3 regions of the Streptomyces sp. NBC_01298 genome follow, and region 3 is predicted to be linked to each of the others. Evidence: riboswitches for the same ligand, from Rfam matches in the RefSeq annotation. Region 3 holds a riboswitch; each other region holds the start of a gene.
What was found. Region 3 has a riboswitch for cobalamin ahead of OG730_RS14465 (ribonucleoside-diphosphate reductase subunit alpha). Riboswitches for the same ligand answer to the same signal wherever they lie in the genome.
Positions count from the first base shown of each region.

Region 1 (10,300 bases), 4.5 Mb from region 3:
CACGCCGGGCAGCAGCAGGAAGACGAGGCCCACGGCCTTTTCGATGACCGGGGTCCCGTCCGTGACGACACACAGCGAGCCGGCCGCGAGGATCACCGCGCCGCCCAGCACGATCTCGCGTCCCGATCCCCACCGGGTCAGCGCGTACACCAGCACGAGCACGACCGCGCCGGTGTCCAGGCCGACGGGCTCGAGCGGTGCGGCGACGAGCGAGGCCACCGGAAGCAGGATCACCGAGCCGAACGCCAGCGTCACCATCGCCAGCGGGCGGGTCCGGCGCCACAGGGGCAGCAGGCACAGCCATACGGCGATCACCACCGCCACCGGCCGCCACACGACGTTCTCGCGCAGGCCGGCCTCCAGCGCCACACCGGCAAGGCCCGCGGCGAGCAACGCCCAGTCCCGCCGCACCCGGGCGGGCGGGTCGGGCGGCCGGGGTTCGGTCCACAGGGTTCGCAGGTCGTCTCGGAGCACGGTTCTCAGCCTAGGGACCGCGGCGCGGCGCGCATCGGCCGAAAGGACGGGTCGTCACTCCGCCCCGGGGCTGACGGATCCGCGGCCCGCGGGCCGATGCCGCGGAGCGCCGTGGCGACGAGTCTCGGCATCGGCGGCCGTACTAGGACGGCCGACGCGGTGGTTGGAGGACCCGATGCTCTCGAAAGCCCTGTCGCGCCTGGGCGCAAGCGCAGCCCGCCATCCCTGGCGGGTGATCGCGGCGTGGCTGATCGCCGCCACGCTCGCCGTCCTCGCCGCCGTCGCCTTCGGCGGGCGGACCGCGGACTCGATGACCGCTCCGGGGCTGGACTCCCAACGGGCCGCGGAACTGATCGAGCGGGCAGGCACCGGCCAGGAGGGGATGACCGCCCAAGTGGTCGTCACCCCCCTCGGCGGCGGTGCGACGTTCTTCGACGACGACGGTGCGCGCACCGCTCTCGCGCGGCTGCGGGCCGAGGTGAAGCGGCTGCCGCACGTGCTCGGCGCGAGCGACCCCGTGGGGGCGCTCGACGCGGGCGGCGACACCGCCGTGCGCGGCGGCCTGGTTTCGGCCGACGGGCGGATCGCTGTCGTCCGGGTGCAATACCCCGACCAGAGCCGGCTGTCGGCCGAAGACCTCGACGCCCTCGTCGATCTCGGCGACCGGCTGCGCGCCGAACTGCCCCTGCGCATCGAGATGGGCGGGAACCTCTTCTACGCCTTCTCCGACCCCGACGGCGGAGTGAGCGAGCTGATCGGCCTCCTCGCCGCGGCCGCGATCCTGTTCCTGGCGTTCGGTTCGCTCGTCGCCGCCGCGCTGCCGATCGGCATGGCGGTCTTCGGGCTGACCATCGGGGTCGCCACGATGACGCTACTGGCGGGGGTGACGGACGTCCCGACCTTCGCACCGGTGCTGGGCAGCATGGTCGGGCTCGGAGTGGGCATCGACTACGCCCTGTTCGTGCTCGCCAGGCACCGGGAGTACCTCGCGTGCGGGCTCGATCCGCAGGCGGCGGCCGGACGAGCGGTGGCAACGGCGGGTCGGCCGGTGGTCTTCGCCGGCGGCACCGTCGTCGTGTCGATCCTCGGCCTGGCTGTCGCGAACGTGCCGTTCATGACGGTGGGCGGGGTCGCCGTCTCGATCGTCGTCCTGACGATGGTGCTCGCGTCGGTGACGCTGCTGCCGGCCTTCCTCGGCGCGGCGGGCCCGCGCCTGGCCCGGGCCGGCCGGCTGGGCCGGGCGTGGCGGACCAGGAAGCCGGGCCGACTCGCACGGCGGCGGGACCCGGCGGCAGGCGCCGCCCACGCCGCCGGGTGGCGTCGCTGGATCGGGCACGTCAGCCGGCACCCCGTGCCGTACGCGGTTGGCGCGGCGGGGCTGCTGCTGACCGCGACGCTGCCCGTGCTCGGCCTGCGCGTCGGCCTGCCCGACGACGGCTCGATGCCCCGCGGCCGTACCGAGCGCCGCGCCTACGACCTCGTCGCCGAGGGGTTCGGCCCGGGCACCAACGGTCCCCTCGTCATCGCCGCGGACGCCGCCGGTGATCCGGGAGTGCTGGACCGGCTCGTCGGGGCGGTCGCGGCGGATCCGGGCATCGCGTCCGTCGCGCCGACGCACATCGATCGGGCCACCGGCATCGCGACCCTCGTGGTGTTCCCGACCACCAGCCCTCAGGACAAGGCCACGGCCGACACCATCGCCCGGCTGCGCACCGACGTGCTGCCCACGGCGATCGGGCACGGCCCGGCCAGGGCCCACGTCGGCGGCGCCACCGCGAGCCTGTCGGATGTGGGCCAACGCACCAGCCAACGCCTGCCGGTGTTCGTCGCCGCCGTGCTGGCGATGTCGTTCCTGCTGCTGATGCTGGTCTTCCGCTCGATACTCGTACCGCTCAAGGCGGTACTGCTGAACCTGCTGAGCATCGGTGCGTCCTACGGCATCATGGTCGCGGTCTTCCAGTGGGGCTGGGGAGGCGCACTCATCGGGCTCGAAGCGACGGTTCCGATCGTGTCGTTCATCCCGATGTTCCTCTTCGCCATCCTGTTCGGCCTGTCGATGGACTACGAGGTGTTCCTCCTCTCCCGCGTACGCGAGGAGTACCTGCGCACCGGCGACAACGGGACGGCGATCGTCGAGGGCGTCTCGCGCACCGCCCGGATCATCACCTCGGCCGCCCTCATCATGGTGGCGGTCTTCCTGTCCTTCGCCGTCGCCGAGGACCCCTCCACCAAAATGTTCGGGCTCGGCCTGGCCACCGCGATCTTCATCGACGCCACGGTCGTACGCATGGTGCTGGTTCCGGCGACCATGACCCTCCTCGGCCGGAGCAACTGGTGGCTGCCGAAGTGGCTGGACCGGATGCTTCCCGGCGGCCCGGCCGGCACCGACGGGGAATCCACGGGTGAGGCCCCCGCGTCCACGACTCGACGCGCGCCCTAGAGCCACCCCTTCTTCTTGACGAAGACGAAGGTCCCGGGCGAAGCGGCGAGGACGGTGCCGAGGCAGCTTGTTCGGGCGGTCCATTCCCCTCGGCCGGGTCGAAGGTCCCTTCCGGTGGGAGCGCGAAACGCCCCGCCCGGCCCGACGGGCCCTCGGGGGCGCGGGGGTCGGACGGGGCGTACGGCGGGGCGGGTCAGTACCTGAGCGCGGTGCCGAGGGAAGCGCGCACCTCGCCCGAGAGCTTGTGGGTGCTGCGCGCCGTCGCGTCCTTGGGCTGCCCGGCGGGCACGTCGGAGACGGTGACGACCACCGTGTCCAGCGGGTTGCCGGAGGCGTCCTTGTAATCGACCTGGACGGCGAAGGACTTCGTCGACGCGTCGGTGTTGCGGGCCGTGACGGTGACGGCCGACAGTCCGTCGCCGTCGGTGGTGACGCTGCCGAGCGTCACCGCGTCCTTGGCGTCGACACCGTCCTTGACCTCGTCCAGCTTCTTCTTCGCGGCCGCGGTGGCCGAGTCGAACGCGTCGGCGGCCTGCGACTGGGCCGAGGCGGCGGCCGAGGCCGCCTTGGACACCCCGCTCGACACGTCGCCGTCCGAATCGGAGCAGCCGGCCGTGGTGGTGAGTACCGCCACGGCGAGCAGGGCGCCGCAGGCGCCGCGGATCGCCTTCTTGTGGTGCGCGCGGGTCTTGTGGTGCACGGGGGTCAGGGGCATGTGACGCCGACCTGGGCCGCGACGAGGGTCTCGTCGAACTTCTGGATCTGGGGCTTCAGCTGGGTCAGGGCCTCGGATCCGGTGGTGTCGCCGGGCAGGTTCCCGAAGCCGGACTTGAGGTCGCCGACGGCGGTGCCCACCGCCGACTTCTTCGCGGCTTCCAGGTCCTTCAGGGAGGAGGAGACGTTGTCCCAGTCCTTCTGGACCGCGTCGACGGCGTCCTTTACCTGGTCCTTCGTCGCGGAAGCCGGGTCCAGGGCCGCCAGTTTGGCCTGGTCGGCCTTCAGGGTGGACAGACCGGTGCAGAGCTCCGAGGCGGCCTGGGTCGCCTGCGCCTTGGGGCTCGGGTCGTCCGAGGAACAGGACGTGAGGAACAGGGCCGCGGCCGCGCCCAGGGCCGCGGTGATCGGGAGACGCTTCATGGAAATCCTTCCCCTTTCGGAACTTCTGGTCAAAACCTGACATACAAACTAATGAGCTGCATCCGGGGGGAGTTCGGGCAGCCGGCTCCCGGCGGCCGATACCGCCTCGTCCACGGTGCGGTGTATCCCGTGCGCGGCCAGGTGATCGCCCAGCGGATGGCGGGAGAGTTCGGCGGCGGCCGGTGAGCGCAGCCGGGCCAGGTGCAGGGCGACGCCCCGCCGGTCGAGTTCCTCGCGGAGTTCCTCCAGGGTGTCCAGGACGGGAACGCCGAGCTGGTAGCAGGCGGTGAGGTCCAGGACCACGGCCCGGGGCGCCACCGGGGCGCCGCGCGTCTGCTCCAGTACGGCCAGCCGCACCCGGTCCACGTTGCCGAAGAAGAGGCTGCCGTCGGGGCGCAGGACGAGTACGGCGGGGTCGGTGGCGGCGTCCTGGTGTCCGGCGGTGTCGCCGTACAGCCGGGTCCCGGGCAGTCGGCCGAGGAGGGCGACGTTGCGCCGGCCGGCCGCGCCGATGAACAGCACGAGGGAGAGCGCGACGGCGAGCAGCAGCCCGGGCAGCAGGTCGAAGAGGAGCACGCCGAACAGGGAGGTGAGCGCGACCAGAAGGCTGCGCCGGTCCAGGCGGAAGTAGCGGCGCAGCTCCCCGACCCGCAGGAAGCCGCGTACGGCGAAGATGACGATGGCCCCGAGGACCGGCTCGGGCAGGTCCGTGAACAGCGGGGTGAGGAAGGCGCCGGTCAGCAGGATCAGCCCCGCCGCGATCAGCGAGACCATCGGGGTCCGGCCGCCCGCTCCGGCCGCGGCCGCGCTGCGCGAGGCGCTGCCGGAGACGACGAAGCCGCGGAAGAACCCGACGGCGATGTTGGCGAAGCCGATGGCGGCCATCTCCCGGTCGGCGTCCACCTCCTGGCCGTGTTCCCGGGCGAAGCGGTTGGCGATGCTGAAGGCCTCGGCGAAGACGACCAGGGCCACGCCCAGGGCGCCGCCGAACAGTGCGATCCAGTCGGCGGCCGGGATCCCCGGCAGGTGGGGGACCGGGATGGCCGAGGGGATGTGGCCGACGGTGTCGACGCCGTGGCCTTCGAGGTCGAGGGCCGCCGACAGGAGGAGGGCTGCCACCAGGACGATCAGGGAGGCGGGCAGGCGCGGGAAGAAGCGCTCCAGCAGGAACAGCACGGCGAGCGCGCCCGCCCCGACGGCCAGCGTGACCAGGGACCAGTGCGGGGCTCCGGACAGGACGGTCCACAGCCGCTCGAAGAAGTCGCCGTCACCGCCGGACACGCCGACGAGCTTGGCGGCCTGCCGGACGACGATGGTCAGCGCCATCCCGAACAGGAAGCCCACCAGGGCCGGTTCGGCGAGGAATGCGGTGAGGAACCCGAGCCGGGCCAGCCCTGCCGCCAGCAGCACCGCGCCCACGATCACCGACAGGGCGGCCGACAGCCCCACGGCGTCCCCGGGGGCTGCGCTGACGGTCGAGACGGTGGCGGCCGACAGCACGGCCGCGGCCGAAGTGGCCCCGATGAGGAGAAAGTTGGAGCGGCCCAGCAGGGCGTATACGAGCAGGGCCACCGGGGCCGCGTAGAAGGCGTTCTGCGGGGGAACCCCGGCGATCTGCGCGTAGGCCACGCACTCGGGCACGATCAGCGCCCACGCGGTGAGGGCCCCCAGCGTGTCGCCCCGCAGCAGCCTGGCGCGGTAGCGGCGCAGCCAGGGGGCCACGAGGCCCGCCGCGGTCCTGTTCTCGGGTCCTGCCGTCCGCGGAACGCTCACCGCTCGGGCCCCTTCCTCAGCTCGGCGATAATCCCGCACGGGGCGGCGGTCGCGCCGCCGCGGCCCGCGACCGGGGGAGGGCCCCCGGTCCCGAGCCGCGGCGGTGTCTCGATGGGTGCCCGCTCAGGCCGCGAAGACCTCGCGGAGCTGCTGCTCCTGCGTGCCGGAGAGGTTGGAGCGGATCAGCTGGGCCTGTCCGCCCGGGAAGGCGCCGCGGACCCGCTCGACCACGGCGTCGGAGGAGAGCAGGAACAGCGCGGAGGTTCCGGGCTTCACCTCGGACTTCACCTCGTCGATGAACTGGTCGTCGATGCCCACGTCGGAGAGGGATCCGCCGATGGCCCCGGCCGCCGCGCCCACGGCGGCGCCCAGCAGCGGCACGAAGAACAGGAGCCCGAAGAGCATGCCCCAGAAGGTGCCGGAGAGCGCGCCCGCTCCCGTGAGGCTGTTCAGCTGCTGGGTCTTCGGCTTCTTGGCCTCTTCGTGCCAGGTGACGACGGCCGCGTCGTGCACCTGTATGAGCTGTTCCTTCTGCAGGGCGAGCAGGGCGGACTCCGCCTGCTTCGCTCCCTCGGGAGTGGGGAACTTCCAGACGGTGAGAGTCGTGGATGCCACGTAACGCTCCAGTTCATGGACGGTGTTGCCGGCGTCCAGTACAACCCATAATCAGACAATTCGCCACAATTCTTCTCAGGTGACTTGCTGTCACCTGTCGAGTCGTCAGAGTGATTCGCCCGTACCCGGCTGTCCGGTGGGACGGATCCGCCCCAGCCGCCGGCCGGCCGCCGACCACGCCGGCGCCGAGGCCGTCGCCGCGGACGACGTGGGTCGAGCACCGCGAGCGGGAGAAGTAGCCGGTCACGACGGGAGACGCCCTCCCCGTGTCTCATTTCACCGTCCGGCATGTGCGAAGTCGCGCTCGTTCCCCGGTCGGTCGATCTAGTGTGGGCCGCGCAGCTGGTTCGCCCCCGTCCGCCAGGCGGGAGGCGTCGTAAGAGGGAACCCGGTGGGAATCCGGGACTGCCCCGCAGCGGTGAGTGGGAACGACCGCCGTCATACGCACTGGGACCGCAAACGGTCCTGGGAAGCGACGGCCAGTAGGTGCGGACCTTGGTGGTCCGCGCGCCCGCGAGTCCGAAGACCTGCCCGTTGCCCGTGCGCGATCGACCGCGCGCGGTTTCCCGGTGACCTCGTGGGCGGGTCGGCGTGCACCTCGGGCGGACCCCTCCGTCGCGTACCCAGCCGTACGCGACCCCGGCGGCCCCGCCCGTTCCGGCACCCTTCGCGTCCGCGACCCGTCACCGGGTTCATGGAGACACGCTCGCGAAGGAGAGTTCCGTGACCAACGAGTCCGCAGCCGAGTCCGCAGCCGAGCCCGTACGGGCCACCGTGTACGGCTACCCCCGCCAGGGACGGAACCGGGAACTGAAGAAGGCGATCGAGGGCTACTGGAAGGGCCGCGTCACCGCCGAAGTCCTCCGGGAGACCGCCCGCGACCTGCGCCGGGCCAACTGGGCCCAGCTCGCCGAGGCCGGCATCACCGAGGTTCCGACCGGCGACTTCTCGTACTACGACCACGTCCTGGACACCACGGTCATGGTCGGCGCGATCCCCGACCGCCACCGGGCCGCCGTCGCGGCGGACGCCCTGGACGGCTACTTCGCGATGGCCCGCGGCACGCAGGACGTGGCACCGCTCGAGATGACCAAGTGGTTCGACACCAACTACCACTACCTGGTCCCCGAACTCGGGCCCGACACCGTGTTCACCGCCGAACCGGCCCGACAGGTGGCGGAGTTGAAGGAGGCCCTGGCCCTCGGCCACACCGCCCGCCCGGTCCTGGTCGGACCGGTGACCTACCTCCTCCTCGCCAAGCCCGCACCCGGAGTGGCTCCCGGCTTCGACCCGCTCGCCCTGCTCGACCGGCTGCTGCCCGTCTACGCGCGCGTCCTCGCGGAACTGCGCGCCGCGGGCGCCGCATGGGTCCAGCTCGACGAGCCAGCCCTGGTCCAGGACCGCACCCCGGCCGAACTGAACGCGGCGGCCCGCGCCTACCGCGAGCTCGGCGGCCTCACCGAGCGCCCCAAGCTGCTCGTCGCCTCCTACTTCGACCGGCTCGGCGAAGCCCTGCCCGTCCTGGCGAAGGCGCCCGTGGAGGGCCTCGCCCTCGACTTCACCGACCGGGCCGCCGCCAACCTCGAGGACCTCGCCGCGGTCGGCGGCATCCCCGGCAAGCGACTGGTCGCGGGCGTGGTCGGAGGCCGCAACATCTGGATCAACGACTACCAGGAGTCGCTGACCACCCTCGGAACCCTGCTCGGCCTCGCCGACCGGGTCGACGTGGCCGCCTCCTGCTCCCTGCTGCACGTCCCGCTCGACTCCGACGCCGAGCGCGACATCGATCCGCAGATCCACCGCTGGCTCGCCTTCGCCCGCCAGAAGACCACCGAGATCAGCACCCTGGCCCGGGGCCTCGCCCGCGGCACCGAGGCGATCGCGGCCGAACTCGCCGCCAACCGGGCCGACCTGGCCTCCCGCGCCGCCTCCCGGATCACCCACGACCCGGCGGTCCGCGCCCGCACCGCGGCGATCACCGAAGCCGACGGCCGCCGCGCCCAGTCCTACACCGAACGGGCCGCCGCGCAGCGCGCCCACCTGGGCCTGCCGCTGCTCCCCACCACGACCATCGGCTCCTTCCCGCAGACCACCGAACTGCGCACCGCCCGCGCCGACCTGCGCGCCGGACGCATCGGCACCGCGGCCTACGAGGACCGCATCCGGGCCGAGATCCGCGAGGTCGTCTCCTTCCAGGAGAAGACGGGCCTCGACGTGCTCGTGCACGGGGAGCCCGAACGGGGCGACATGGTCCAGTACTTCGCCGAGCAGCTGACCGGCTACCTCGCGACCCAGCACGGCTGGGTCCAGTCGTACGGCACCCGCTACGTCCGCCCGCCCGTCCTCGCCGGGGACGTCTCCCGCCCCGACCCGATGACCGTCCGCTGGACCACGTACGCCCAGCGGCAGACGGCCAAGCCCGTCAAGGGCATGCTCACCGGTCCCGTGACCATGCTCGCCTGGTCCTTCGTACGCGACGACCAGCCCCTCCGCGAGACCGCGCGCCAGGTCGGACTCGCCCTGCGCGACGAGGTCGAGGACCTCGAAGCGGCCGGCACGTCCATCATCCAGGTCGACGAGCCCGCCCTGCGCGAAACCCTGCCGCTGCGCGCCGCCGACCACGCCGAGTACCTGGCGTGGGCCACGGAATCCTTCCGCCTCACCACCAGCGGCGTCCGGCCGGACACCCAGATCCACACGCACATGTGCTACGCGGAGTTCGGGGACATCGTCGGGGCCATCGAGAGCCTGGATGCCGACGTCATCAGCCTGGAGGCGGCCCGCTCGCACATGCGGGTCGCCGACGAGCTCGCCGGCGCGGGCTACCCGCGCGAGGTCGGCCCCGGGGTCTGGGACATCCACTCCCCGCGCATCCCCTCGGCCTCGGAAGCGGCTGCCCTGCTGCGCAAGGGACTTGGGGCGATCCCCGCCGAACGGCTCTGGGCCAACCCCGACTGCGGCCTGAAGACCCGCGGCTGGCCGGAGACGAGGGCCTCCCTGGAGAACCTCGTCGAGGCGGCCCGCCGGGTGCGCTCGGAGAACCCGCCCAGGGCCTGATCCCCAACAGGACGGCGGGCACGCGGAGTTCCCGTGTGCCCGCCGCCTTCCTGCCGGTGCGTCAGTGCACGGACCCGGCGGAAGCGGGCTCCCTTTCCGGGGCGTCGTCCCCATCGGTGCGGCCGATGTGGTTGAAGGCGAGGTTGAGCAGCACCGCGGCGACGCAGCCGGTGCTGATTCCGGAGTCGAGGATGATGCGCATGCTCTCCGGGAAGCCGTGGTAGAAGCTCTCGCTGGCCATGGGGATCACGCCGACGCCGAGGCTGATGGCCACGATGAGGACGTTGTCACCGCGCTCGAGCCCGGCCTGGGCGAGGGTCTGGATGCCGCTGGCGGCCACGGTGCCGAACAGGGCGAGGCCGACGCCGCCGAGAACGGGCTGCGGCACCAGGGAGACGACCGAAGCGAGGAACGGGCACAGGCCCAGCAGGATGAGGATGCCGCCGCTCGCGGCCACGACGTAGCGGCTGCGGACCTTGGTGATGGCGACCAGGCCGACGTTCTGCGCGAAGGCGCTGGCGGCGAAGCCGTTGAAGAGGGGGCTCAGCGCGGTGCCCAGGCCGTCCGCGCGCAGCGCCGCGGCGAGGGTCTTCTCGTCCGCGGGCTTGTCGACGATCTGACCGAGGGCGATGACGTCGGCGGTGCTCTCGGTCATGGAGACGACCATCACGATCATCATGGAGACGATCGCGGCGACGGCGAACTGCGGGGCGCCGAAGTGGAAGGGCGTGGGGAAGCCGATCACGTCGGCGTCGGCCACGGCGCTGAAGTCGGCGAGGCCCAGGGGCAGGGCGATCAGGGTGC
Region 1 is NZ_CP108414.1:7,743,858-7,754,157, forward strand. It holds gene OG730_RS35415 (sensor histidine kinase) at 1-474, opposite strand, end outside; gene OG730_RS35420 (MMPL family transporter) at 650-2,914, shown strand; gene OG730_RS35425 (hypothetical protein) at 3,108-3,629, opposite strand; gene OG730_RS35430 (hypothetical protein) at 3,620-4,051, opposite strand; gene OG730_RS35435 (SulP family inorganic anion transporter) at 4,100-5,824, opposite strand; gene OG730_RS35440 (DUF1269 domain-containing protein) at 5,948-6,439, opposite strand; cobalamin riboswitch at 6,766-6,988, shown strand; gene metE (5-methyltetrahydropteroyltriglutamate--homocysteine S-methyltransferase) at 7,163-9,496, shown strand; gene OG730_RS35450 (nucleobase:cation symporter-2 family protein) at 9,558-10,300, opposite strand, start outside.
Region 1: another riboswitch for cobalamin. It lies ahead of metE (5-methyltetrahydropteroyltriglutamate--homocysteine S-methyltransferase); the one in region 3 lies ahead of OG730_RS14465 (ribonucleoside-diphosphate reductase subunit alpha).

Region 2 (10,300 bases), 270 kb from region 3:
GACTTCACCTCGCCCGGTGCCGCGACCGTCGTCCGCACCGTCATCGGCCCGATCCACGCCGGATCGGTGGTGAGCCTGCACTTCGGCTACGCGGACACGGTCGACGCGATGCCGCCCCTCCTCGAAGAACTCGCACGCCGCGAACTGCGCGCGGTGACCACCACGGAGCTGCTGACCCCATGACGACCACCCGCCTTCCCCGGAAGGCCACCGCGCTGCTGGCCGGCCTGGTCCTCGCCGCCCTCGCCGGCTGCGGAGCGGCCGACAAGGGACCCGCCGAGGCGCTCGGCACGAAGGGGCCCGCCGTGCCCGCCAAGGCCGTGCCCGCCGTGCCGCCGGGCCTCGCCGGCATGCCGCCGCTCCTCGATCCGAACGACGTCTACGCGGCCGACCGGCCGAACAAGCTCTCCCCGGTGGTCAAGGACTTCCCGTCCCGCGTCTACGTGCCGAACACCAGCTCCAACACGGTGTCCGTCATCGACCCGGTCACGTACAAGGTCATCGACACCATCCCCGTCGGCATCCAGCCCCAGCACGTGGTCCCCTCCTGGGACATGAAGACCCTCTGGGTCAACAACAACCGGGGCCACACGCTCACCCCGATCAACCCGGCCACCGGCGAGGCCGGAAAGCCCGTGGAAGTGCACGACCCGTACAACCTGTACTTCACGCCCAACGGCAAGTACGCGGTGGTCATGGCCTCCATGGACAAGGAGCTGGTCTTCCGCGATCCGCACACGATGGACCGCGTGAAGACCGTCCCGGTGACCTGCTTCGGCGTCAACCACGCGGACTTCTCCGCGGACGGCCGCTACTTCATCGTGAGCTGCGAGTTCTCCGGCGAACTGCTCAAGGTCGACACCGAGAAGATGGAGGTCATCGGCCAGCAGAAGCTCCCCTTCGAGGGAGCGATGCCTCAGGACGTCAAGGTCTCGCCGGACGGAAAGACCTTCTACGTCGCGGACATGATGGCGCACGGCATGTGGGTGCTCGGCGGCGATAAGTTCGAGACCCCCAAGCTGCTGCCCACCGGAAAGGGCTGCCACGGCCTGTACGTCAGCCGCGACTCCAAGGAGATGTACGTCTCCAACCGGGGCGAAGGGTCCGTCTCCGTCTTCGACTTCACGCAGAACAAGCTGACCAAGAAGTGGGAGCTGCCCGACGGCGGCAGTCCCGACATGGGCGGGGTCTCCGCCGACGGCAAGGTGCTGTGGCTCTCGGGCCGTTACAACTCCGAGGTCTACGCCATCGACACCACCACCGGCAAGCAGCTCGCCAAGATCCCGGTGGGCAGCGGCCCGCACGGCCTCGCCGTCTACCCGCAGCCCGGCCGCTACTCCCTCGGCCACACCGGCATCTTCCGGTAGGCCGCGAGCGCGCGCTCGCGCGAGTGCGCAGGAGACGGCCGTGCCCCGGGAGCTCGCACAGCTCCCGGGGCACTTTGGACCGCTCACCGCCGCCTCCTCACCAGGCGACGGGGAGCCGCTCGGGAAGGCGCTTGATGAAGCCGGTCCGCCACACGAGGTTCTCCGCCGGCACCGCGAGACGCAGCTCGGGCAGCCGCTCGACCAGCACCTCCAGCGCGATCTCGGCGTGCGCCCGGCCCAGCGCGGAAGCCGGGCAGAAGTGCCGGCCGGCGCCGAAGGCGAGGTTGGCGTTGGGGCTCTCGCGCTCCAGGTCCAGCTCGTCGGGGTTCTCGAAGGCCTCGGGGTCGAAGTTGGCCCCCTCCAGCAGGACGAGCACCAGCTCGCCCTCCTTGACCAGCACGTCCCCGACCTGGATGTCCGCCATCGCGATGCGCGGCAGGCCGTCGCCGACGGACAGGTTCCAGCGGAGCAGCTCGTCCACGGCCTTCCCCATGCGCTCCGGATGCTTGCGCAGGTACCCGATCAGCTCGGGCTTCTGCAGCAGCGCCAGGACCGCCAGGGTCAGGAAGGCGGAGGTGGAGACGGCGCCGGCCCCGAAGAGGGAGACGGCGACGGTGGCGAACATGTCGTCGGTCAGGTGCGCCGACTCCTGGTCCGCCTCCTTCAGCTCGGCGAACTTGCCGAGGAGCCCCGTACGCTCCTCGGCAGGAAGCGCCAGCTGCGCCTTCAGCTGCTGCTCGAAGTAGCCGACGTCCTTGTACCAGTTGAGCGCGGAGTCGGCGAACGGTTCGCGCGCGGTCATGAACGCGACGTCCAGCCCCGACATCAGCCGGCGCCAGTCCTCGAACGGCACGCCCAGCACCTGGCAGTGCATGGCCGCAGAGAAGGGATCGGCGAAGCCGGCCCGCAGGTCGGCGGGCCCCCCTTCGGCGAGGAGCTGGTCTATGAGCTCGCCGGCCGTGGCGCGCAGCCGGTCCTGCAGGCCCTTCTGTCGCGGGTTGAGCGCCTTCATGACCGCGTTGCGCAGTCCGGCGCTGTTGATGTTGCCCATGTTGTTGACGACCTCGGGCGGGATCGTCAGCGCGTACTGGCGCGGGACGCCGTCGCCCGCCGTGTCCTTGAGGCTGAAGCGTTCGTCCTCCAGCACCTGCTTGGCCAGCGCGTAGCTGCTCACCAGCCAGGCCGGATCCCCGGTGAGGGTACGGACCTTCGCGACGGGCGCCTTCTCGCGCAGCCAGGTGCACTCCTCGGGGAGCACGTCGCCGCGCCGCGAGAGCGGGAAGTCGATGAGGGGCTCGGTGGTCTGCCCGGTGCCCTCAAGCTGCTCGACGCTCATCGACGGTCCCTTCGGTTGGTGCGGTGTGCGCGTTCGCGTGCGTGCTCGTGCTCGTGCTCGTGGTCGGGTGGTTCGGGTTGCTCTGCGCCTTTTCGTCCGGCTCGGGGCGCACCACGGCGTATGCCTGGTTCCTCGTCGCGCGCAGTCCCCCACCGCGCGCGAACAGGAGGTCGGTCATCGGCATCTTGACGTGGTAGGCCGCCACGGAGGACGGCACGTCGAGAATGCTCGGGGTGTCGATGAAGAACGGCAGCTCGGCCGCCATGTAATCGAAACACACCTGCAACTGTGCGTCGGTGATTGATTCACCTTCCCGCAACTTGGAACCGACAAAATGCAGGGCCATTTCCTCGCAGCCCTTGCGGAATTTGTCGTCGGTCTCCAGGAAATGGAGCACGCGCCGGTGCAGAAGTTGGTAGACGGGGTTCTCCTGGAACTCCGACAGTGCCCTCACTCGGATCTCGGCGTGCGGAGGTCCTGATTCCTCCACACCCTTCAGAATTCTTCGCCGGACTGCCTTGATTTCCTTTGTCGCACGCTTCTCCGCGTGTTCCCGGGTGTAGCCGAAGGCGGCGAACATCCTGTCCACGTGGAGGTCTGCGTAGACGAAGTCGACCTGTGCGAAGCGGGTCGTGGCCCACCGGGAGAGGCTGGTTATGCGCTCGGAGCTGAAGTAGCTGTTTCCGGGGCTCACTCCGATGAGCACATGGTCGCCGTCTTCCCAGATGTGGTGGCAAGTGCGGGTGAAGGGCAGAACTTCGAATGATGCGTCAGCTGTGATCGTCACCTGTGTGATCGCCCTTGTTGCCGCTTGTCCCTGGGAGCCCTGCGCTCCCGGTGTGGCGGCAATGTCGCTACGTTATGCGGTGGTCCCGGAGCGTGACAAGTGGGGGCTTGAATTGTTGGCTGGAATTATCGCTTCCGCACTACGGAAGAGTAATTGAATTTCTATCTGCCGCTCGAACGGGACCCGGGGCGTGAGGGGGGCGGGCATGCCGCTACCCTGAGCCGGTCAACAAGCACCAAGAAGGGGTGGACCCAGTGGCGGACATCGAGAGCGCACGGACGACGTTCGGCAAGTTCGACGTGAACGGTGACGGCTTCGTGACGGCCGACGAGTTCCGTTCGGCGATGGCGGCGATGGGCGACCCGTTCGTCACCGGCCCGGTCGCGGAGGCCGTGATCGCCGCGAAGGACTCGAACGACGACGGCCTGCTGAGCTTCGACGAGTTCTGGGCCTCCCTGAACAAGTAAGTCCCCGCGCCGCCTCTGGCCCCCTGCCGGGCCGGGGGCGCGCGTCAGGTCTGCCGACCGGTCCCGCCGGTCATGCCCTCCACCTCGGCGAGGGCCTCCTCCAGCCAGCGCAGCCAGAAGGTCTCCAGCCCGGTTCCCGCGTGCAGCACGACACGCCGCAGCCGGTCCTCGTCGGAGTCCCGGCCGGCCGGGAAGTCCTTCTCCTCGATGCCCTCGTACACGGCCAACTGGGCCCGGTGCAGCTCCAGATGCCGCCGCAGCTCCGCGGCCAGGCCCTGCGGCCCCACGACCGCGGCCGCCCGGATCCGCAGCAGCAGGGGATCCCGCACCGGCTTGGGATCCTGACGCTCCCCGACCCACCGCGCCAGCTCCGCGCTCCCGGCGGGCAGTACCTCGTACTCCTTCTTCTGTCCCCGTACGGGCCCCTCGCTGGGCAGTGCCCGGATCAGCCCGGCCTCCTCCAGCCGGCCGAGCTCCCGGTAGATCTGCTGGTGCGTCGCGGACCAGAAGTACCCGATCGACTTGTCGAACCGCCGGGTCAGCTCCAGCCCCGACGAGGGCTTCTCGAGCAGGGCGGTGAGGATGGCGTGCGGGAGCGACATGCGGCCATCCTAGGTTTGGGGGAGATCGAGGACCGCGATGCCGGTCTCCACGGCGACGGCCAGGCGGGACCCGTCGGGGTGGAGGGCCGTCACCGGCGAGGGGATGTGGGTGACCCCGTACGCCCCGTCCCGGCGGGAGACCGCCACCTCGGGCCACTGTGCGAGGACGGTGCCGTCGGTGGCTTCGATCAGGCGCGGGTGGCCGTACAGGGACATGACACGGCTCCCGCCGCACGGGACGACGGTTCCCCAGTCGTCGCCGCCGCCGCTGCGGTGCGTCCAGCGCCCCTGGGCGCAGGACCAGACGCCCAGCTCGGCCGTACGCAGTGCCCGGGGCTCCACACCCAGCCGGCGGAGAGCAGGCGCCGTCCGTCCGGACTCACGGCGAGCCGGGAGTGGAAGAAGTCCCGGGGCTCGCGGGCCGCTGCCGTCCGGCAGCGTGCCGAGCACGATCGGGTAGTCGTAGGCCGAGGCCTGGTAGGAGCTGCGGCTCAGCTCGCGCGCGATCCGCTCGCCGTCCAGGAGCAGGGCCTTCGTGCCGCGCTCCGTGTAGATCACTGCCCAGCGGCCGGAGGGCGAGTGTGCGGCCCGGTCGAATGCGCGCGGGTAACGCAACCCACCGGAGTGCTCGGTCCCGTCCGGGGGCCAGCGGCGGAACCCGCCGACCGCGTCCACCAGTTCTTCGCCGTCCCACCGGAGGGACAGTGGCTCGCTCGATGTCTCGATCATCATCACGAACCGCGAACCTACCTACTGCCAGGCGGCCAGCGCCTCGGGATTACGGGGCCCGGGGGCGTCCGCCGCCAGCAGGCCGTGGGCCCGCAACAGCGCGGCCACCGCCGGGGACCAGGCCGGCCGCAGGCCCGCCGAGGTGAGGAGGGACGGGTCCGAGAGGAGGGCCTCGGCCGGGCCGAAGCGGATGCCCGTCGGGGTCAGGACCGCCGCGTCGTCGGCCCAGCGGACCGCCAGGTCCACGTCGTGGGTGGCCATCACCACCGTGGTGCCGGACGCCCGCAGGCCGGCGAGGACGTCGAGGAGCCGCTCCTGGCCGTCCGGGTCGAGCCCGGCCGTCGGCTCGTCCAGGATCAGCACCCGTGGAGCCATCGCCACCGCCCCGGCGATCGCCGCGCGCTTGCGCTGACCGTAGGAGAGCAGGTGGGTGGGGCGGTCCCGGAGCGGGGTGATGTCCAGGGCGGCGAGGGCCGAGTCCACGCGGGCGCGGACCTCCGGAGCGGGGAGCCCCAGGTTCATCGGGCCGAAGGACACGTCCTGTTCGACCGAGGCCGCGAACAGCTGGTCGTCGGGGTCCTGCACCACGAGCTGGACGGACGTACGCAGCCGGGTCAGCCCGGCCCGGCCGTACGAGACCTCCGTGCCGTCCAGCCGCAGCGATCCCGCGCCGGGCCGCAGGCCGCCGCTGAGCAGCCGCATCAGCGTGGTCTTGCCGCTGCCGTTGCGGCCCAGCAGGGCCAGCGCCCGGCCCGGCGCGATGGCGAAGTCGACGCCGGTCAGGACCGCCGGGCCGTCCTCGTAGGCGTAGCCCGCGCCGGACAGCTCGATCAGGGGGGTGGCCACCGGGTTCACAAGAAGAGCCCCTTCAGGGTGAGGGTCAGGGTGATCAGGGCCGCCAGCAGGCCCGCGGTGGCCGTCAGGAAGCGCCACGACAGGGCCGCCTCCGGTACGAGGACCCGCAGGGCGCCGTCGTAGCCGCGTCCGGCCAGCCCCGCCTGGAGCTTGGCCGCGCGGTCGAAGGCCCGTACGAAGGAGGTGGCGGCGAGCCCCGCCAGGGAACGCCACACCGCCGCCCGACCGGTGTGCCCGAGCCGGGCCGCCTGGGCCCGGCGGACCTGGGCCATGGAGTCGAGCAGCAGGAAGCCGATCCGGTACATGACCAGCGCGACGTCCACCACCGGGGCCGGCACCCCGGCCCGGACCAGCCGGGGCAGGACGTCGGAGACCGGGGTGGTGAACGCGAACAGCAGCAGTCCGAGCGAGGCCGCCGAGGTACGCAGCAGCAGTTCGGCGGCGGTCCGGGGGCCGTCGGGGGCCAGGGAGACCGGCCCCGTGGGGCCGCCGACCGCGAACAGCAGCGGCAGCGCCCCGGTGAAGCAGAAGCCGAGCGGGATCCGGAAGGCCCGCCAGAGCTGCCGGCCGGCCACTCCGGCCGGGCCGAGCAGCACGGCGAGGGTGGCGGCGGCCACCAGCGGCCCGCCGGGCCAGGGCGGCAGGCACACGGCGGTGACCGTCAGCCCGATCCCGAGCAGGGCCTTCTCCAGCGGGTGCCGGCCGCGCCAGCGACTGCTGTGCGCGGCCACGTCGATCGGCAGCACCGCCTAGGCCTCCGGGCCGGTGGCGGTGGCGGTGGTGGTGGCAGCGGCGGCGGCAGCGGCCCCCTGGCGGCGGCCCTTGCGGACGCCGAAGTAGTACGCGAGCACGCCCGCGCCCAGTGCCGCCTGCAGGGCGAACAGCGCGGACTCGACCTCGCCGGAGGGGGGCTCGTAGAGAGGGGAGAACCAGGGCTCGTAATCCGGCTTCAGCTCGGTGATCGCGGCCTCCGCCTGCGCGTCGGCGCCCGTGAAGGGCTCCTCCTTGCCCTCGCCCAGCCCCAGGGCGATCGGCAGCACGGCCAGCGCCGCCACCAGGAGCAGCAGCAGGCCGTTGATCTTCGTATTCTTGGACATCCCGCTCATCAGGCCGCCGCCTTCTCTCCGGTGGCCGTACCGGTACCACCACCGGTACGGGGGGCCGTCAGCTTCGCGACACCCAGCCTGACCAGGTCCGACTTGCTCGACGCCATCAGTAGCCGCATCACCAGGACGGTCAGCAGCCCCTCGCTCACGGCCAGCGGGATCTGCGTGACCGCGAAGATCCCCCCGAACTTCGCGAGCGAGCCCGCGACACCGGAGGCCGGGTCGGGGAAGGCCAGGGCGAGCTGCACGCTGGTGACGCAGTAGGTGACCAGGTCGGCGAAGAAGGCGCCGAAGAAGACGGTCACCATCAGCGGGAGCCCGGACGTGCGCAGCAGCCGGTAGACGGCGTAACCCGCCCACGGGCCGGCGATGGCCATCGAGAAGACGTTGGCGCCGAGGGTGGTGAGCCCGCCGTGCGCCAGCAGCAGGGCCTGGAACAGCAGGGTGATCGTGCCCAGCACCGCCATGATCGGCGGCCGGAACAGGATCGCCCCGAGCCCGGTGCCCGTGGGGTGCGAGCAACTGCCGGTCACCGACGGGATCTTCAGGGCGGACAGGACGAAGGTGAAGGCCCCGGACGCACCGAGCAGCAGCGTGCTCTCCGGGTTGGCCTTCACCTCGCGGGTGAGCGCGCGGACGCCGTGGACGACGAAGGGGGCGGACGCGGCGCCCCAGGCGACCGCGTGCAAAGGGGGCAGGAACCCCTCGGCTATATGCATGGGTAGGGAGACCTCTCCAGCACCTCGTGGATGGACAACGCGCCCCGGCCGGTCTCCTGGCTCACGGGTTGACGTCCATGCCCCGCCTTCCCGGGCAGCGCGGAACCTCCCGCGCAGCCCAGTGGCTTTCCCGCAGGAGTGGAGCCGGACTTCCCGATCACAGTGGCGAGGGCCGCACCGGTTTCCCACCGGTTTCCCGAACACCAAGGCCCGCTGACCCTAGTCGGCCGCACGGACCGGTCACAAACCCGCCCCCGTCGGGCCGGGCCGCGGCGGCCCCGGACGGATGCGGTCCGGTGGCGGCCGCGCCGGGCCCCGGCGAGGCTGGACGGGTGGCTACCGACCCCGCGCAGGACCTCGACTACTCCGACCTCACCGCCGTGTACGTCAACTGCACGCTCAAGCGATCGCCCGAGCCCAGCAACACCGAGGGCCTGATCGGGAAGAGCCGCGCGGTGATGGAGGCGGCCGGGGTCCGGACCTCGCTCATCCGGGCCGTCGACCACGACATCGCCACCGGTGTCTGGCCCGATATGACCGACCACGGCTGGGACGACGATCAGTGGCCGGTGCTCTACAGCCAGATCATGGACGCCGACATCCTGGTGCTGTGCGGCCCGATCTGGCTCGGGGACAACAGCTCGGTGATGAAGCAGGTCATCGAGCGGCTCTACGCCTGCTCGTCGATCCTGAACGAGCAGGGCCAGTACGCCTATTACGGGCGCGTGGGCGGGGCGCTGATCACCGGCAACGAGGACGGCGTCAAGCACTGCGCCATGAACATCCTCTACAGCCTCCAGCACCTCGGCTACGCGATCCCCCCGCAGGCCGACGCCGGATGGATCGGCGAGGCCGGACCCGGGCCCTCGTACCTGGACCCCGGATCCGGCGGTCCCGAGAACGATTTCACCAACCGGAACACGACCTTCATGAGCTGGAACCTCATGCATCTGGCCGCCCTGCTCAAGCGGGCCGGCGGGATGCCGGCGCACGGCAACCAGCGCTCCCTGTGGGACGCGGGCTGCCGCTTCGACTTCCCGAACCCCGAGCACCGGTAGCGGCCGGGCCCGGTCTCCCGCCGGCGGTGCGTGCTCAGCAGACGTTCGGGTGCGCGACGTCCAGGACGAAGCGCTCCGGGGCGTGCAGCTTGAACGAGGTGTAGGCGGGCTTGGTGTCGAAGGCGGCGCCGAGGGTGACGTACCCCTCGTAGTCGCCGGTGAGGGCGAGGCCCTTCAGCTTGGGCAGGTAGATCTTGACGAGCTTGGGCCCGAGGTAGACGTTGTTGCCCGCTTCGTCGTGTCCGGCGGCGGGGTGCAGACGGATCTCCAGGAAGTACCGCCCGGCCAGCGGGACGGGCTTGCCGGACCCGTCGTAGACCAGCTTCGGGACGGGGGTCACGGTGACCTCGGGTACGTATCCCCGCAGGTCGACGACCACCCGGTCGTACGTGCAGTGACCGCCCCAGCGGGCATTGACGACGAGCGGCGTGGCGGTGGCGGTGGTGGTGGCGGGTGTGGCCGGGGTTGCGGTCGTGGCTGCGGCGGAGGCCGGTGCGGCGAAGGCCAGAGTGGCGGCGAGCAGTGCGCCCAACCCCAGTGCGGTGGCCTGCCGGCGGCGTGGACGGTTCATGGCGTCCCCTCGATTCCGAGAGACGGGGAACGGTGTCAGCCGTGAAGACGCGCCCGGTACGACTGCGGTTGCACCGGGTTCACCGGGTTCGGCCGGTCCAGCCGGTTCAGCTGGGCAGGAGGGCGCTCAGCTCGGCGTCGAGGTCGTAGTACCGGTGTTCCCGGCCGCGCGGTACCAGCTCGGTCATCCGGCGGCACAGCGCCTGTACGTCCTTGGCCCGGGCGGACACCACGCAGGACTGCGCGCCGTTGCTGAAGGCGAGGAAAACCCGCGGCTCGGTGCCCTTCCAGCGCGGCCACACCTGGATGTCGCCCTCGCCGGTGGCGCAGACCTGGCCGTCGAGCAGCAGTTCCCGGGAGAAGACCCAGTGGGCGAGGTGCATCCCGGCACCCTCGAAGTCGAGGGAGATCTCGTAGGGCCGGTCGCTGCGGTACACGAAGACGCCCCGGACCGGGACGGGCGCGGGCGCGGCCTCCAAACGGAGCGGGAGGACGCGGTGTTCGGTGCCGGTCATGCGGGGCGCCTCTCTCTCGGGACGGGGTCCCGCCGGCGCACGTGCGGCAGGCCCACTCGGGCAAGCTAGCCCACCCCCGGGCCGCCCATCCGTGGCCAAAGGTCCCCTTCGTCCGGGCCGCTCGTCCCCTCTTGGCCCGACGCGCCGAGCCCCGCCCTCCGGGGGGAGGGCGGGGCTCGGCGGAAGGGC
Region 2 is NZ_CP108414.1:2,983,905-2,994,204, reverse strand. It holds gene OG730_RS13330 (polysaccharide deacetylase family protein) at 1-183, shown strand, start outside; gene OG730_RS13325 (YncE family protein) at 180-1,367, shown strand; gene OG730_RS13320 (cytochrome P450) at 1,465-2,703, opposite strand; gene OG730_RS13315 (tRNA-dependent cyclodipeptide synthase) at 2,684-3,490, opposite strand; gene OG730_RS13310 (EF-hand domain-containing protein) at 3,745-3,957, shown strand; gene OG730_RS13305 (PadR family transcriptional regulator) at 4,002-4,559, opposite strand; gene OG730_RS13300 (hypothetical protein) at 4,569-5,291, opposite strand; gene OG730_RS13295 (energy-coupling factor ABC transporter ATP-binding protein) at 5,310-6,134, opposite strand; gene cbiQ (cobalt ECF transporter T component CbiQ) at 6,140-6,889, opposite strand; gene OG730_RS13285 (energy-coupling factor ABC transporter substrate-binding protein) at 6,893-7,240, opposite strand; gene OG730_RS13280 (energy-coupling factor ABC transporter permease) at 7,249-7,968, opposite strand; cobalamin riboswitch at 7,998-8,191, opposite strand; gene OG730_RS13275 (flavodoxin family protein) at 8,301-9,026, shown strand; gene OG730_RS13270 (AMIN-like domain-containing (lipo)protein) at 9,061-9,597, opposite strand; gene OG730_RS13265 (SsgA family sporulation/cell division regulator) at 9,704-10,111, opposite strand.
Region 2: another riboswitch for cobalamin. It lies ahead of OG730_RS13280 (energy-coupling factor ABC transporter permease); the one in region 3 lies ahead of OG730_RS14465 (ribonucleoside-diphosphate reductase subunit alpha).

Region 3 (10,300 bases):
GAGTCACCTTTCGCTCACTTACCGTGCTGGTTCCTGGATAGTCTGCGACGGGGGTGACATTGGTGCGAGCCGCTCAGACGTGCAGGTTCCGGGGAAAGAACAAGGCTCCGAAGTGGAGGAAGCCTGACGGCGGGATCGTGTCGGTGATGGTGCTGCCGCTGGCGGTCACCGACCCAGCCGACCTGGATCGGCTGGAGAAGCTGTTCGGGGCGATGTGGTCGGTCAAGCGGGCCGTCCAGCGGGATGCCCGCGCCAAGGTCGATGCCTACTGGGCCGCCAAGTACGAGCGCGACGAGCACGGGGCGAAGGCGGTCCGGCAGCGCCTCGGCCTGTCCCGTGAGGCATTTGAGCGCTGCGCATACAAGCACCTCGAAGCGTCCGGCCACCTCAAGCACCATGCCTCGAAGGCCCTGGCCATGCACATGGCTGATGAGGTGTGGAACGGCGTGCAGCGGCACCTCTTCCCGGACGCCACCGGCAAGCGGCACGGCCGTCCGAAGACGGGCCGGTGGTACGACTTCACCCGTATCCCCGGCCGGGCCCGCTCCCACACCTCCGAACGCAAGTGGGAGACCTTCCGCCTGGTCGGCTCGCTCCACGGCCACACCATGGCCCACGGGGGCGGGGGCCGGCACACGCTTCAGCAGCCGCGACGGATGCCAGTACCGGCCACGACGCCCGGCGTCATGCCCACCGGCAAGACCACGACCTCGGGGAAGCCGGGTACGCGGAAGGCGACCTGGTGGGATCACACGGCCCGCTCGCCGTGGTGTTCGCGGGCGGCCCCGACTCCGGCAGGGGCGGCCTCGTACTGCCCGTGCGAATCCCGCAGCAGCCCGGCCAGTGGGCACGGGCCGAGCACTTCCTCGCCAGCCCCGGCCGCTGGCACAAGGTCGATCTTGTGCGCCGCCGGAAGGCGTCCGCACCGGGCGGCTGGGTGTACGAGGCGCACCTGATGCTCCTCGGCTCCGGCTACACAGCACCTGCAGTACGAGCCATGCGCGAGCAGGCCGCCGCGCTGGATCGGACCGGCGGGGTGGACGGCAACGTCTCCAACCTCTCCGTCGTCTCCCTGCCCGCAAGCCTCGATCCCGGCAAGGAAGCCCCGGCCTCCACCGAGATCACTCTCAGTCCGGAGGAGCGGGCGCTTCTGGAGCGGGAAGCGGAGAAGCGGCGCGGTCGTGCGCGGGCGCTTGAGCGTTCCCGCCGGGCGGCGAACACCGAGCAGTACGGGCTGTCGAAGAAGCAGGCCCGACGTGCGGAGCAGCGCGAGGCCAAGGGCCTGGAGCCCAAGGCTGTCACCGTGCCCGGCGGTGGCCGCGCCGCACGCTCGGATGGTGTGCCCAAGCAGGCGTTCCGCCAAGACCGGATCTCAGGCGGTTACCGGAAGCTGCGCGCCCACCAGGCCGAAGCCGCCGCCTCCGCCTCCGAACACCGCAGCCACCGCGCCCGCGCCGTTGCTCGCGAGATCATCGCCGTCCACGGCCCCACACTCGTGGTGGAGGACTGCGACATCCGCACCTGGTACCGGCTGTGGGGCAAGCGCCTGTCTCAGACCACACCCGGCCTGCTCGTAGCAGCCCTTGAGCGCGAATGCCAGGCGGCGGGCGGCCGTCTCGTACGGGCCGCCACATGGTCCACCGCGCTGTCTCAGCACTGCCTGTGCGGGGAGCGGGTCAACAAGTCGCTGCGGGACCGGGAACACAAGTGCATCGCGTGCGGCTTGGTCGGCAAGCGCGACATGGTGTCCGCTGCCCTGGCCTCTTTCGTCCGCTTCGCCGACGTGGACGACCCCAAGACCGCGTACCTGGACATCACCGCGTCCCGACACGCGCAGATCATCTTCTCCGAAGGGCTGGAAGAAGCCCTGCGGGAGTCAACCACACCGTGCCAGAACACCCCTCGGGGTGCTGGTCGCGTGGCAGTTCCACGTCAACGTGGAACCTCTGCTCCCCGAACCGCCGGACGGCGGTCCCGAGCAACCCCGGATGAGCCACGCCCCGTGCGTGACCACGCCGGAAAGCCCGGACACCGCCCCGGCTGCAACTCGCAGCTCACCCTCTGGTGACTTACGGATCAAGTCTTAGAAGTCCTCGTCCAGGTCAACAGTGCCCTCCACCGCGACCTGGTAGGCCGACGGGCGGCGCTCGAAGAAGTTCGTCAGCTCCTGGACGCCCTGGAGCTCCATGAAGGAGAACGGGTTCTGCGAGCCGTAGACCGGCGCGAAGCCCAGGCGGACCAGGCGCTGGTCCGCGACGCACTCCAGGTACTCGCGCATCGACTCGGTGTTCATGCCCGGCAGGCCGTCACCGCACAGGTCGCGGCCGAACTGCAGCTCCGCCTCCACGGCCTCCTTCAGCATGTCGACGACCTGCTGCTGGAGCGCGTCGTCGAAGAGCTCCGGCTCCTCCTTGCGGACGGTGTCCACGACCTCGAACGCGAAGTTCATGTGCATGGTCTCGTCGCGGAACACCCAGTTGGTGCCCGTCGCCAGGCCGTGCAGCAGGCCGCGCGAGCGGAACCAGTACACGTACGCGAAGGCGCCGTAGAAGAACAGGCCCTCGATGCACGCCGCGAAGCAGATCAGGTTCAGCAGGAAGCGGCGCCGGTCGGAGGCCGTCTCCAGGCGGTCGATCTTCTCGACCGAGTCCATCCAGCGGAAGCAGAACTGCGCCTTCTCGCGGATCGACGGGATCTCCTCGACCGCGTCGAAGGCGGCCGCGCGGTCGTCCGGGTCGGGCAGGTAGGTGTCGAGCAGCGTCAGATAGAACTGGACGTGCACGGCCTCCTCGAAGAGCTGGCGCGACAGGTACAGGCGCGCCTCCGGGGAGTTGATGTGCTTGTAGAGGGTGAGGACCAGGTTGTTCGAGACGATCGAGTCGCCCGTCGCGAAGAACGCGACCAGCCGGCCGATCATGTGCTGCTCGGACGGGGTCAGCTTCGCGAGGTCCGCGACGTCCGAGTGGAGATCGACCTCCTCGACGGTCCAGGTGTTCTTGATCGCGTCCCGGTAGCGCTCGTAGAAGTCCGGGTAGCGCATGGGGCGGAGGGTCAGTTCGAAGCCCGGGTCGAGCAGGTTCTTGTGGGTGGAGCTCATTACTGGCAGGCCTCGCAGGACTCGGGGTTCTCAAGGGAGCAGGCCAGCGCGTCGGCGTCGACGGCCTGCGGGAGCGGGGTGGCGGCGGCCGGGACCGCGGAGCCGGACGCGGCGCGGGCGATCTTCGTCGCCGGGCGCGAGCGCAGGTAGTACGTGGTCTTCAGCCCCTGCTTCCAGGCGTACGCGTACATCGAGCTGAGCTTGCCGATGGTGGGCGTCTCCAGGAACAGGTTCAGCGACTGCGACTGGTCCAGGAAGGGGGTGCGCGCGGCCGCCATGTCGATCAGGCCGCGCTGCGGGATCTCCCACGCGGTGCGGTACAGGTCGCGCACCTCCGCCGGGATCCAGCCGAAGCCCTGGACCGAGCCGGAGGACTCGCGCAGCGCCTCGCGGGTCTGGGCGTCCCAGACGCCGAGCCGCTTGAGCTCCTGCACCAGGTAGCCGTTGACCTGGAGGAACTCGCCGCTCAGGGTCTCGCGCTTGAAGAGGTTGGAGACCTGCGGCTCGATGCACTCGTACACGCCCGCGATGGAGGCGATGGTCGCCGTCGGGGCGATGGCGAGGAGGAGGGAGTTGCGCATGCCGGTCGCGGCGACCCGGGCGCGCAGCGCGTCCCAGCGCTCCGGCCAGTTCAGTTCGACGTCGTAGTGATCGGGGTGCAGGACGCCGCGGGCCGTGCGGGTCTGCTCCCACGCGGGGAGCGGGCCGCTGCGCTCGGCCAGGTCGCAGGAGGCCTCGTACGCCGCGAGCATGATGCGCTCGGAGAGCTTCGTGGACAGGGCCTTCGCCTCGGCGGAGTCAAAGGGGATCCGCAGCTGGAAGAAGACGTCCTGGAGGCCCATCGCGCCCAGGCCCACCGGGCGCCAGCGGGCGTTGGAACGGCCGGCCTGCTCGGTCGGGTAGAAGTTGATGTCCACGACGCGGTCGAGGAAGGTGACCGCGGTGCGGACGGTCTCGTCCAGGCGCTCCCAGTCGATGTCGCCCGACTCGGCGAGCACGAAGGCGCCGAGGTTGACCGAGCCGAGGTTGCAGACGGCCGTCTCGCCGTCGTTGGTGACCTCGATGATCTCGGTGCACAGGTTCGAGGAGTGGACGACGGTGCCCGGCTCGGCGGTCTGGTTCGCCGTGCGGTTCGAGGCGTCCTTGAAGGTCATCCAGCCCTGGCCGGTCTGCGCGAGGGTGCGCATCATCCGGCCGTACAGGTCGCGGGCGGGCATGGTCTTGCGGGCCAGGCCCGACTCCTCGGCCTTGCGGTAGGCGGCGTCGAACGCGTCGCCCCACAGGTCCACCAGCTCGGGGACGTCGGCCGGGGAGAACAGCGACCAGTCGGCGTCGGCGTTCACGCGGCGCATGAACTCGTCCGGCACCCAGTGCGCCAGGTTCAGGTTGTGCGTGCGGCGCTGGTCCTCGCCGGTGTTGTCGCGGAGCTCCAGGAACTCCTCGATGTCCGCGTGCCAGGTCTCCAGGTAGACCGCGGCGGCGCCCTTGCGGCGGCCGCCCTGGTTCACGGCGGCGACGGAGGCGTCGAGGGTCTTCAGGAACGGCACGATGCCGTTGGAGTGACCGTTCGTGCCGCGGATCAGCGAACCGCGGGCGCGGATGCGGGAGTACGAGAGGCCGATGCCGCCGGCGTGCTTGGACAGGCGCGCGACCTGGTGGTAGCGGTCGTAGATCGAGTCGAGCTCGTCCAGCGGGGAGTCCAGCAGGTAGCAGGAGGACATCTGCGGGTGCCGGGTGCCGGAGTTGAAGAGGGTGGGGGAGGAGGGCAGGTAGTCGAGGCGGCTCATCAGCCGGTAGAGCGAGGCCACTTCCTCGACGGCCTGGACCGAATCGTTCTCGGCGAGGCCACAGGCCACGCGCAGCATGAAGTACTGCGGGGTCTCGATGACCTGGCGGGTGATCGGGTGGCGCAGCAGGTAGCGGCTGTGCAGGGTGCGCAGGCCGAAGAAGCCGAAGCGGTCGTCGGCGCCCTCGGCGAGGGCGTGCCCGACCAGCGCGTCGAGCCGGCCCGCGTGCAGGCGTACGAAGTCGGCGGTGCGGTCGGCGATCAGGCCCTCGCGGTGGCCGACCTCGACGGAGCCGGAGAAGGAGGTGGAGCCCTGGCCGGCGGCCTCATCGCGGACGGCCAGCGTCAGCAGGCGGGCGGCGAGGCGGGAGTACGCCGGGTCCTCGGAGATCAGCCCGGCGGCCGCCTCGGTGGCGAGCGTACGGAGCTCCGCCTCGTCGGCGGCGGCGCTGCGGCCGCGCAGCGCGGCGGCGGCGACCCGGCCGGGGTCGGTGTCGGGCAGGTCGGCGGTCAGCTCGGTGAGCGTGCGCAGGAGCGCGGCCCCCGGACCCTCATGGGCGGACGGGTCGGACGCGGCGCGCGGTGCGGAAGGCGCGATGGTCACGGGGGGAGCTCTCCCTCGCTCGGCTCCGGGAACACCTTTGGTGCGGGGCGCGAGGGGGCGCACGTGGGGGAGCGCGTGCCTGGCAGGGCAGTGCGCGTGCGCCACGTGGCGTCCACCGGCCCAACCGCGAGGCCCGGACGTGTCTGCACCCGGTTCGGTCGAACCGGGAGCACTGTCGACAGGTCCTCGGACTTGCGGATGCGCCGATCGAGTCGGTGCATTTCATACCGTTGCGGGACAGTTCCGGATTCTCACCGGATTCCCCTGCGACGACAGCGAGCATGAGCATACATGTGGGGGCCGGTGCTTGCGTTGGCCCCCACATGTTGTGTCGCTCCTCGGGGGCGGCGCGCCGCTAGAGCTCCAGGCGGTAGGTGAGCAGGGGGAGGCCCGGAACCGGGTACCAGTCCCGCTCGGGGGTCCGTACGAAGCCCAGCCGGTCGTAGATCCGGTGCGCCCCGAGCATCTTCCGCGTGGTGGACAGCACCAGGTGGTCCACGCCCTCCAGCTCCCGGGCGCGGCTCACGCAGGCCCGTACGAGGGCTTCGCCCGCGCCGCGGCCGCGCGCCGCCGGGGAGACGGCCAGCATCCGGAACTCCGCCTCGCCCGGGCCCGCGATATCGCACAGCGGGCTGCCGGGAGGGGCGAAGGTCACACCGCCGAGCAGCGTGCCCTCGTACTCCGCGACGAGGACCTCGCCGTCGGGGGCCCGGCCGGCGACATCGCGCAGCCGGTTCAGGTAGGGGTCGTCCTCGGAGGAGTGCAGCAGTCCGTCGTCGAGGTACGCCCGTGCGGTGATCTCGCCGAGTTCTTCGTATTCGGCGGTCGCCGCCGTCCTGATGATGATGTCCATGGCATCGAGTGTGCGCCAGGGGAAGAGAAGGGGCCGCCGCGTTCCGTCGGGTGGACGGCGGAACGCGGCGGCCCCGTGGGCCCGGCCGTTCAGCGGCATCGGTCGGCCTCCGGGGCCCACCGGTTCAGCAGCAGCGGAACCCTTCGCGCGGGTCGCCCTCGCGGGCGTCCGTACGGGCCCGTTCGAAGGCCCGGCGCGACTGGACCGGCGCGTCCGGGTCGTGCGTACGGGCGTGGGCGACGTAGTGGTCGTAGGCCGCCTCGCCCGAGAACTCCCGTACGAAGAACCGGGCCCGGCCCAGCGCGTGGCGCAGGCGCGTCACGCGACCGGCTCCTTCACGCGGCCTCCGCCCGAGTCGAGGCCGGCCGCGGCGAGCTCGGCCCGCTCCTCGGCGGTGGGGATGAGGCCGGCCGGGGCGACGAGCTTGGACTCGGTCCACGGGACCTCGACCAGGGTGACCGACTCGGGCTTGCGGATGGCCTTGAGGCAGGTCCGGGCCGCGTCGACGAGCACGATGATGATCAGCAGGGCGAAGAACACCGACAGGACGCCGTCCACCGTGGCGTTGGTGACCACGGTGTGCATCTCGTCCATGTTCTTGGCGGGCTTGAGGACCTTGCCCGCGTCGATCCCGTCCTGGTAGAGGTCCCGCTGCGCGAAGAAGCCGATCTTCGGGTTGTCGGAGAAGATCTTCTGGTAGCTGGCGGTGAGCGTGACGGCCAGGTCCCAGGCCAGCGGAACGCCCGTCACCCAGGCCCACTTGAGCCGGCCGGACTTGATCAGCAGGGTGGTGCAGACGGCCAGGGCGACCGCCGCGAGCAGCTGGTTCGCGATGCCGAACAGCGGGAAGAGCTGGTTGATGCCGCCCAGCGGGTCCTTGACGCCGACCCACAGGAAGTAGCCCCAGCCGCCGACGACGACCGCGCTGGCGAACCAGACGCCCGGCTTCCAGCTGACGTCCTTGAAGGACTTGTGCACGTTGCCGAGGGTGTCCTGGAGCATGAAGCGGCCCACGCGGGTGCCCGCGTCGACCGTCGTCAGGATGAACAGGGCCTCGAACATGATCGCGAAGTGGTACCAGAACGCCTTCATGGAGGAGCCGCCGACCACGGCCGAGAAGATCTCCGACATTCCGAGTGCGAAGGTCGGGGCGCCGCCCGTACGGGACAGCAGGCTGGTCTCCTCCACGTCCTTCGCGGCCTGCGCGAGGGCCTCGGGGGAGATGGCGAAGCCGAAGTTCGTGACGGCCTGCGAGGCCGTCTCGACGGTGGCGCCGACGACCCCGCCGGGGGAGTTGATGGCGAAGTACAGGCCGGGATCGATGATGCAGGCCGCGATGATCGCCATGATGGCGACGAAGGACTCGGTCAGCATCGCGCCGTAGCCGATGACCCGGACCTGGGTCTCCTTCTGGATCATCTTCGGGGTGGTGCCCGAGGAGACCAGGGAGTGGAAGCCGGACAGCGCTCCGCAGGCGATGGTGATGAAGACGAACGGGAACATCGAGCCCGCGAAGACCGGCCCGTCGCCGCGCGAGGCGAACTCGGTGACCGCCGGCATCTTCAGCGTCGGCATGGCGATGACCACGCCCACGGCCAGCAGCCCGATGGTGCCCACCTTCATGAAGGTGGAGAGGTAGTCGCGCGGGGCGAGCAGCATCCACACCGGCAGGACGGACGCCACGAAGCCGTAGGCGATCATCCAGATGACCAGCGTCTCCTTCTCCAGGGTGAAGGTGTCCGCCAGCGAGGACTCGGCGACCCAGCCGCCCGCGACGATGGCGAGCAGCAGCAGCGCGACACCGACGACGGAGACCTCGGTGACCTTGCCCGGGCGCAGGACGCGCAGGTAGACGCCCATGAAGAGGGCGATCGGGATGGTCATGCCGATGGAGAAGACGCCCCACGGCGAGTGCGCCAGGGCGTTGACGATGACCAGGGCCAGTACGGCCAGCAGGATGATCATGATGGCGAAGACGCCGATCAGCGCGGCGGCGCCGCCGACCGGGCCGATCTCGTCCCGGGCCATCTGGCCGAGCGAACGGCCGTTGCGCCGGGTGGAGAAGAAGAGCGTGACCATGTCCTGGACGGCGCCCGCGAAGATCACGCCCACGACGATCCAGATGGTGCCGGGCAGGTAGCCCATCTGTGAGGCGAGCACGGGGCCCACGAGCGGTCCGGCGCCGGCGATGGCGGCGAAGTGGTGGCCGAAGAGCACCCGTCGGTCGGTCGGGTGGAAGTCGACACCGTTGTCAAGGCGTTCGGCGGGGGTGGCGCGGGTCTTGTCCACCTTCAGTACGCGGTTCGCGATGAAGCGCGCGTAGAAGCGGTAGCCGATCGCGTACGAGCCCAGCGCGGCGGCGAGCAGCCAGGCGGCCGAGATCTCCTCGCCGCGGGAGAGCGCCAGCACGCCCCAGCCGATGGCTCCCACGAGCCCGACCAGCACCCACACGGCCACGGCCTTGGGGGACATGCCCCCTGATGGAGAAGGCGAGTCCGGCGTGGTGCCCGGACTCGCCGCGTTCCGTACCGCCCCGGCAGCTTCCCGTTCCGGTTCCGTCATGATCCTCGTCCCCTCGTTGATCATCTGCGTGAGCGCAGGGAATCTACGGGGGACCGCCCGCTGGACGTAAGCCCCCGTCCGTATAGCGGAACGAGAGTCAACTACGAATCAGACGGCGGGACGCTGGAGTCGGGCGACGAACTTGTAACGATCGCCGCGGTATACGGAACGCACCCATTCGACGGGCTCCCCGTCGGCGTCCAGGGAATGGCGGGAAAGCATCAGCATCGGCAGGCCGACGTCGGTGCCGAGCAGTCCGGCCTCCCGCGGAGTGGCCAGCGAGGTCTCGATGGTCTCCTCCGCTTCGGCGAGGCGCACGTCGTACACCTCGGCGAGGGCGGTGTAGAGGGAGGTGTACTTGACCAGCGAACGGCGCAGCGCGGGGAAGCGCTTGGCCGACAGGTGCGTGGTCTCGATGGCCATCGGCTCCCCGCTGGCCAGGCGGAGCCGCTCGATGCGCAGGACCCGCCCGCCGGTGGCGATCTTGAGGAGACCGGCGAGGGTGTCGTCGGCCGTCACGTAGCCGATGTCCAGGAGCTGGGAGGTCGGCTCCAGGCCCTGGGCCCTCATGTCCTCCGTGTACGAGGAGAGTTGGAGCGGCTGGGAGACCTTCGGCTTGGCGACGAAGGTTCCTTTGCCCTGGATCCGTTCCAGCCGGCCCTCGACCACGAGCTCCTGGAGAGCCTGTCGGACCGTGGTCCGCGAGGTGTCGAACTCGGCCGCGAGCGTGCGCTCGGGCGGCACCGGTGTGCCAGGTGGAAGGGTTTCGGTCATATCGAGCAAGTGGCGCTTGAGCCGGTAGTACTTGGGCACGCGTGCCGTGCGGGTGGCCGCCCCGCTGTCCGGCTCCGTGATCGCCCCTTCGGTGGCCATCGCCGCCCGCCTTCCCGACTCCAGTTTCGTTGCCGTCACCGGCTCCTCCGATATGTGCGGTCACATCGTGACACGGGAGGGAGGGCGGGCCTCCTCCCTCCCCCAGGTGTCGGTCCGATAACGGACCGATCACCCGCTCATTAGACCCTTGACACCCCTAAAGGTCTAGGCCAAGCTCCAGCTACTGGTCTACACCAATATGGATCGGATCCCGGCCCCACGGGCAGTACTTGGTGCTTTTTGAGTCACCGCGGCGGGCAAGGGAAGTTGCAGGCAGCATCCCTGAGGAGGGTGGCGTGAAGCGCAAGCTCATCGTGGCGGTCAGTGTCGTTGGCATGATGGCCGGAGTCGCGGCGTGCGGTAACGGCGGCGACGACAAGGCCAAGGCCGACTCGGGCCCCAAGGAGATCACCGTCTGGGTCATGGACGGCTCTGCGCCGAAGGCCTGGATCGACGCGGTCAACGCCGAGTTCTCGGCCAAGCACCCCGGCGTCACCGTCAAGGTCGAGACGCAGCAGTGGAAGG
Region 3 is NZ_CP108414.1:3,258,715-3,269,014, reverse strand. It holds gene OG730_RS14475 (hypothetical protein) at 818-2,068, shown strand; gene OG730_RS14470 (ribonucleotide-diphosphate reductase subunit beta) at 2,084-3,097, opposite strand; gene OG730_RS14465 (ribonucleoside-diphosphate reductase subunit alpha) at 3,097-5,487, opposite strand; cobalamin riboswitch at 5,648-5,776, opposite strand; gene OG730_RS14460 (GNAT family N-acetyltransferase) at 5,843-6,340, opposite strand; gene OG730_RS14455 (CstA-like transporter-associated (seleno)protein) at 6,465-6,662, opposite strand; gene OG730_RS14450 (carbon starvation CstA family protein) at 6,659-8,812, opposite strand; gene OG730_RS14445 (GntR family transcriptional regulator) at 9,011-9,775, opposite strand; gene OG730_RS14440 (extracellular solute-binding protein) at 10,072-10,300, shown strand, end outside.